Regions from separate parts of the Halomonas pelophila genome, predicted to be linked through region 1. Evidence: predicted binding sites of a transcription regulator. Region 1 holds the regulator's gene; each other region holds the start of a gene.

The links. The regulator FNR, encoded in region 1, switches genes on or off when oxygen is low (the NO sensors DNR and NnrR bind a similar motif). The targets are predictions, from matches to a motif close to TTGATNTANATCAA.
Region 2: a site for FNR is predicted at 1,292-1,305, ahead of ABE957_RS01205 (ribonucleoside triphosphate reductase). Genes of this name have one in related genera too.
Region 3: a site for FNR is predicted at 1,114-1,127, ahead of ccoM (cytochrome c oxidase subunit CcoM). Genes of this name have one in related genera too.

The regions. Positions count from the first base shown of each region.
Region 1 is NZ_JBEGCI010000006.1:39,355-41,614, forward strand. It holds gene ttcA (tRNA 2-thiocytidine(32) synthetase TtcA) at 1-870, shown strand, start outside; gene fnr (fumarate/nitrate reduction transcriptional regulator Fnr) at 987-1,730, opposite strand; gene hemN (oxygen-independent coproporphyrinogen III oxidase) at 1,839-2,260, opposite strand, start outside.
Region 2 is NZ_JBEGCI010000001.1:261,587-263,846, forward strand. It holds gene ABE957_RS01205 (ribonucleoside triphosphate reductase) at 1-1,228, opposite strand, end outside; gene ABE957_RS01210 (anaerobic ribonucleoside-triphosphate reductase activating protein) at 1,407-2,132, opposite strand; gene ABE957_RS01215 (U32 family peptidase) at 2,129-2,260, opposite strand, start outside.
Region 3 is NZ_JBEGCI010000002.1:338,489-340,748, reverse strand. It holds gene ABE957_RS03355 (GntR family transcriptional regulator) at 17-667, shown strand; gene ccoM (cytochrome c oxidase subunit CcoM) at 886-1,002, opposite strand; gene ABE957_RS03345 (PqqD family protein) at 1,171-2,260, opposite strand, start outside.

The DNA of each region.
Region 1 (2,260 bases):
CGGCCCGTCGCCGACCCCGCGACGCCTTCCGACGAATCCGATGCCGCGGACAAGCGCGCCTTCAACAAGCTGCAGAAGCGGCTGCGTCGCCAGGTGGGCAACGCCATCATCGATTACGGGATGATTCATGAGGGGGACCGGGTGATGGTCTGCCTCTCCGGGGGCAAGGACAGCTACACCCTGCTGGAGATCCTGCGCAACCTGCAGCGCAACGCGCCGGTGAACTTCTCCCTGGTGGCGGTCAATCTGGACCAGAAGCAGCCCGGCTTCCCCGAGCACGTGCTGCCCGAGTACCTGGATAAGCTCGACGTCGAGTACCACATCCTCGAGCGCGACACCTACTCGGTGGTCAAGGAGAAGACCCCCGAGGGCAAGACCACCTGCGCGCTCTGTTCACGGCTGCGGCGCGGCTCACTGTACGGCTTCGCCGAGGAGATCGGGGCCACCAAGGTGGCGCTGGGGCATCATCGCGAGGACATCCTCGAGACGCTGTTTCTCAACATGTTCTTTGGCGGCAGCCTCAAGGCGATGCCGCCCAAGCTGCTCTCCGACGACGGCAAGAACATGGTCATCCGTCCGCTCGCCTACTGCCGGGAGGCCGACATCGCCGAGTTCGCCCGGCGGATGGCCTTCCCGATCATTCCCTGCAACCTCTGCGGCTCCCAACCGAACCTGCAGCGCCAGGTGGTCAAGGAGATGCTGGCCGAGTGGGAGACGTCGCATCCGGGACGGCTCGAGAGCATGTTCAAGGCGGTCACCAACGTGGCACCCTCCCAGCTGGCCGACCGCGAGCTCTTCGACTTCGCCGGCCTCGAGGAGAAGCAGGCGCGCCTCAATGCCGATCGCATCGCCCTGCATAACGAGCCCTGATCAGAAGCGATAGCATCTCGCGGTGGCCGGACGGCCAAGCATGAAAAACCCCAGCGACCTCATCGGGCGCTGGGGTTTTTCGTGTCGAGACGGGAGAGCGCGATCGGCGCGCGGCCTCAGCGGCAGCCCTCCTGTTCGGCCACCTCGATCAGCGATTCCAGGTCGAGGATGTTCACTTCGCGGCCGGAGACGGCCACCAGCTCCTGGGACTGGAAGCGACTCAGGATGCGGCTGACGGTCTCCACCGCGAGCCCCAGGTAGTTGCCGATGTCGGCCCGCGACATGGACAGCCGGAAGCTGTAGGGCGAGTAGCCGCGCCGACGGAAGCGGTCGGAGAGGCTGGTGAAGAAGGTCGCCAGGCGCTGGTCGGCGGTCTTGCGCGACAGCAGGCGCATCATGCGGCGGTCGTCACGCATCTCCTTGCTCATGCTGCGGTAGAGCTGGCCGCGCAGCTCCGGCAGGGATTCGGAGAGGGTGTCGAGGCGATCGAAGGGGATCTCGCAGACCGTGGTGGTCTCCAGGGCCACCACCGTGCCCGGGTAGCGTTCCTCGTCGATGCCGTCGAGTCCCACCAGTTCGCTGGGCAGGTAGAAGTTGGTCAGCTGGTCCTCGCCGCTGCCCTCGGTGGTCACCTGCTTGAGGCTGCCCGAGCGGACTGCGAAGACGCTGGTGAAGGGGGTGCCCTGGCGGAACAGTGCCTCGCCCTTCTTCAACGGCGGTCGGCGGCGGATGATGGCATCGAACTGATCCATGTCCTGCACTTCGAGTGCCAGCGGCAGGCAGAGCGAGCTCAGGCTGCAGGTCTGGCAGCGCGTCTCGTTCAGCAGGGCGCGGCGCCTACCGGTTGCGGGGTCGGGCATGCTCTCCTCCATGGATGGTGGCTCAGAGATCATTATGGGGGATAGTCGCCCACCGGCAAAGCACCGCTTAACACCTCGCCGCTGACGGTAGCGATCAGCGTGTGGCGATCAGGGCGCGGCGGGGTAGGCATCGAAGGCCGCCGCCAGCTGACGGATCAGCGGGCGCCCGCTGGGCGTCACGCGCCACTGGCGGCCCTGGCGCACGATCAGGTCCTGGGTCTCGGCCCGGGCCAGTCGCGCCAGCGGTGCGGCGAGATGGGCCTCGGCGTCCAGCCCGAAGGCCTCGCCGAGCGCCGCCAGGTCGAGGGGCAGATCGCACATCAGTCGCTCGATGGCGGCGCTGCGCAGCCGGTCGTCCAGGCTCAGCCGATGGCCGACGGCGGTGGGCAGCTCCCCTCGATCCAGGGACGCCTCGTACTCCTCGAGCCTCAGCGGGTTGCGAACGTGCAGGTCCTCCAGGCGGGAGACCGCCATGACGCCCAGGCCCACCAGGTCGTGGCGCTCCCGCCCGGCCTCGAGGGCCTTGGCCA
Region 2 (2,260 bases), on a different contig from region 1:
CGTGGGTGTCTTCGCTGAAGTTGCGCACCATCTCGTTGAGGCCGTTCACCCCCAGGGTGGAGAAGTGGTTGCGCAGGGTGCCCAGGTAGCGCTGGCTATAGGGGTAGAGGCCGGCGTCCATCCACCGCTGGATGCACGTGCGCTTGATCTCCAGGCTGTCGCGGCCCAGCGCCAGCAGGCGGTCGAGCTCCTCGAAGAGCCCGTTGCGGTCGCCGGCAAAGCGGTGGCCGAGCCGCGCGCAGTTGATCGTCACCACCCCCAGCGAGCCGGTCTGCTCGGCGCTGCCGAACAGGCCGTTGCCGCGCTTGAGCAGCTCGCCGAGGTCGAGCTGCAGCCGGCAGCACATGGAGCGCACCATGTGTGGCTCGAGGTCGGAGTTGAGGAAGTTCTGGAAGTAGGGCAGCCCGTACCTGGCGGTGAGCGCGAAGAGGCGCTCGGCGTTGTCGCTCTCCCAGTCGAAGTCCTGGGTGATGTTGTAAGTGGGGATGGGGAAGGTGAAGACCCGTCCCTGCCGGTCGCCCTGTGCCATCACCTCCAGGTAGGCGCGGTTGAGCAGGTCCATCTCGGCCTGCAGCTCGCCGTAGGTGAAGGGCTGCTCCTCGCCGCCGATGATCGGCACCTGGTCGCGCAGGTCCGCCGGGCAGGTCCAGTCGAAGGTCAGGTTGGTGAAGGGCGTCTGGCTGCCCCAGCGGGAGGGCACGTTGAGGTTGTAGATGAACTCCTGGAGCGCCTGGCGCACCGCGGGGTAGTCCAGGCCGTCCCGTCGCACGTAGGGCGCCAGGTAGGTATCGAAGGAGCTGAAGGCCTGGGCGCCGGCCCACTCGTTCTGCAGGGTGCCGAGGAAGTTGACCATCTGCCCAAGCGCGCTTGTGAGGTGGCGCGGCGGGGCGCTCTCGGCCCGGCCGGGCACGCCGTTGAAGCCCTCGATGAGCAGGGTGCGCAGCGACCAGCCGGCGCAGTAGCCGGTGAGCATGTCCAGGTCGTGGATGTGCAGGTCGCCCTCGCGATGGGCCCGGCCGACCGCCTCGGGATAGATCTCGTCGAGCCAGTAGTTGGCGATCAGCTTGCCGGAGACGTTGAGGATCAGCCCGCCCAGGGAGTAGCCCTGATTGGCGTTGGCATGGACGCGCCAGTCGGCGCGCTGCAGGTATTCATCGACGGTGCTGGCGACATCGACTCGCGCCTTGTCGCGACGGGGAGAAGTCGCGGATTTGTCTATATGTGCCATTAACCTCTGCCCTAAACACTATATATGGTGTGTGAAGGCTAATCGCTCGCGCCGGTGAGGGACATGATCCAGGTCAGCAAAGCGTCGCTCGGGGCGCGTGGCGGAAAGATAACGACGGGCAGGGGGAGGCGCTGCCGGTCACGGGGCCGTCGGCAAGCCGTTCAGGCGGGGGAGGGCGTCAGGGGCGCAGCTCGAGCCGCGCGAAGTGGGGGGCGAGCCGGCGCACCAGCGCCGCCAGGGCCTCACGTGGCGGTGCGCCGGCCACCGGCAGGCAGTAGTCGGGGTCGCGGCAGCGTTCGAGGCGGGCCAGCTGCAGGGCGTAGTGGCGCACGCCGCAGTCGGCCAGGGTCATCGCCAGGCGCTCCAGGTCGTCCAGGGCGAAGTCCCGCCAGTGCACCGTGGTGCGACACTCGAAGGGCGTCGCGCCCTCCAGCAGCATCGAGAGGCTGCGGGCCAGCGGCTGCCAGATGCCGCGGCGCCCGCAGATCCGGTCGAGGTCGCGCCCGCGCCCCTTGACGTCCAGGGCCACCCAGTCGAGTTGCGGCAACAGCGCGGCCAGGCGCTCCGGGTAGGGGCCGGCGGTGTGCAGCCCAACGGCCAGTCCCAGCGCGCGGGCCTGCTCGACGGCGCGCGGCAGGTCGGCATGCAGGGTGGGCTCGCCGCCGCTGAACACCACGGCGTCGAGCCCCTCGGCCCGGGCCTCGAGGAAGGCGTGCATCGCCGGCCATTCGCCGGGATCGCCGCGGCGGGGCGTGGCCATCTCGCTGACCTCGCAGTAGCCGCACTGCAGCGGGCAGCCCTGGAGATGGATCACCGCGGCGCGCCGGCCGGGGAAGTCCGTCGTGCTCAGCGCGGTCAGGCTCGCCACCGGCAGGCGGATGTCGCCGGGGCCCGGCTCGCTCACGGCGCGGTCACGGCGCGGGTGTTGTCCATGCCGGGGCGGCCGTACCAGTAGCCGTCGCAGACCTCGGCCTCCACCAGCGCCAGCGGGCCGGGGGCGGGAAGCGCGCCGCGCCGCGCCGCATCGAAGGC
Region 3 (2,260 bases), on a different contig from region 1:
CCACTCGAGGATGCCCGTGACCGCCAGCCCGCGCACCATCAACAAGATCAGCCTGGAGGACCAGGCCGTGGACCTCATCCGGGAGCAGATCCTGGAGGGCGTCATTCAGCCCGGCGAACGACTGGTCGAGTCGCGCCTGGCCAAGGACTATGCGCTGTCGCGGGGAACGGTACGCATCGCCCTGCAGCGCCTGGGCAACGAGGGGCTCATCGAGCAGCGCCCCTACGTGGGGTGGCGGGTCGTCGAATTCACGGAGCAGGACATCTGGGAGCTCTATACCCTGCGCGTGGCGCTGGAGAGCATGGCGTCACGACTCGCCGCCCAGCGCATCACGCCCGCCGGGAAGCAACGGCTGCTGGACGCCTTCGAGACGCTGGAGGCACTGTGCCGGACGGGCTCCATCGAACGCATCACCCAGGCCGACCTGGGGCTTCATCTCGCGATCGTGGAGCTCGCCGAGCATGCGCGTCTCAAGAAGCAGTACGACCTGATCAAGAATCAGTTCCTGCTCTATATCAAGACGTCCAACCGCGACTTTCGCGTCGACACCATCGCCGAGTCCCATCGGGAACTGATCGAGGCGATCTGCGCCGGTGACGCGGCAAGGGCGGAGCAGGAGGCGATCCGCAACATCACCGAGCTCGGTCCACTGAACTCGGCGCCATGAGTTCGGCTACTGGAATACGTCTACCCGGGCAGGCTGACTTCACCACAGGTTGCTAGAGAGCACTCGTTGAGCCGGCGGCCGCTGTCGGGCCGCCGGCGAGGACGGGCGACTCGGCGACTCGGGATGAGAAAAGGACAGACGAAAAAAAGCCGACCCAAGTGGGTCGGCTACTGGGGGGAAAGCTCCCCCCTCCCCTGACGACTCTAGAAGCGGCTGGATCAGTGCTTGTTCTTGCGATGGTGATCGCGAACGACGAACGCGATCCAGCCCCCCATGAAAGCGATCATCATCGCGACGGTAACAAGCCCGAAGATTACGGCGTCATCCAAGTACATGGTGTGTCCTCCCGTCTCGATGTGTTGAGTGCACTCTAGCGCGCCATCGGGAGACGTAAACTGACCTGCATCAAGTTTGCCGCCGGCCCGGTGATCGGAGACCAGCGAGACTTGATGCAGATCAGATTCGGGAGCGCTGCCGGCGGAATCGGCGTCGGAACGCCGCGCTCAGCGCTCGACATCGGGCGCGATCAGCCCAGCCGCCGCCAGGTCGTCGAAGAGCCGTGCCACATCCCGGGCGAGCCGCGCGGGCTCGACCTCGGGGAAGCATTCGGCCAGCAGCGCCGCCACCTCGGCACGACTCAGGGCCTCGAGGCCCAGCAGGCGCCAGATGCCGGCAGCCACGGCGCTCAAGCGGTGCACCCCGCCCTGGCCATCGACCAGAAAGTGTTCTTCGCCCAGGGGGTACTCCGCCTCCACCGGCCGACGGCGCCAAGCCGCGTCCGGGACGCCGACGGTCGGTATGCTCTCGGATAACGGGCAGGCCGGCCGAGGGTCGGCCTCGTCCAGCGGCTGCTCGGTCAGATCATCTTCGGCCAGCCCCGCCACCACCCGCTCGACGGCCGCCACGGGGTCGTCGTAGCGAAGCGACCGGCACGGCAGGCCCTGCATCATCGGCAGCAGCCGCTCGACCCGGCGGGCGGGATCGTGCGCGTCGCCGGCGAGGCTCTGGCCCAGCAGCCGTAGCAGGCCATCGCCGGGAGAGAGGCGCGTCAGGGTGGGCGCCGCGGTTCCCGGCACGCGATCCAGCATCACGATGGCGCCGATGGGGCACGCCTCGCCGTGGCCGGCGAGGCGGTCCTCGCCCAGGGCCAGATAGTGATAACGCTCATCCGAGACGCCTTCGCGGGCGGCGATGAACGCCACCAGTTCGGCAGAGAGGGGCTCCGGCAAGGGCAGGCGCAGCCGCGGCGCGATGCCCAGCGCCTCGCCCAGTGGCTCTCCCGGCACGCGACCGCGCCCTTGGCTCCCGTCCTTGTCTACATCACCGTCGCTCAGCATCAGCACGTCGTCGGCGAAGACGCGATAGCCGGCGGCGGCGAAGGCGGCGCTGAGCAGGCTCTTGCCCGCCCGGTGGGTAGCGGGAAAGAGCACCAGCCGCCCGCCGATCTCCACGGCGGCACAGTGCAGGCCGTTCTGCTGTGGCCTGGTCTCGAGCAGCAGCGATATCAGGTCGGCGATCAGGCTGCCGGCCGCCGTGGCGATGCCGGGCAGCCGCCGGGGCCGCGACCGGCCCGGCACGGCCTGGCCATAGCCG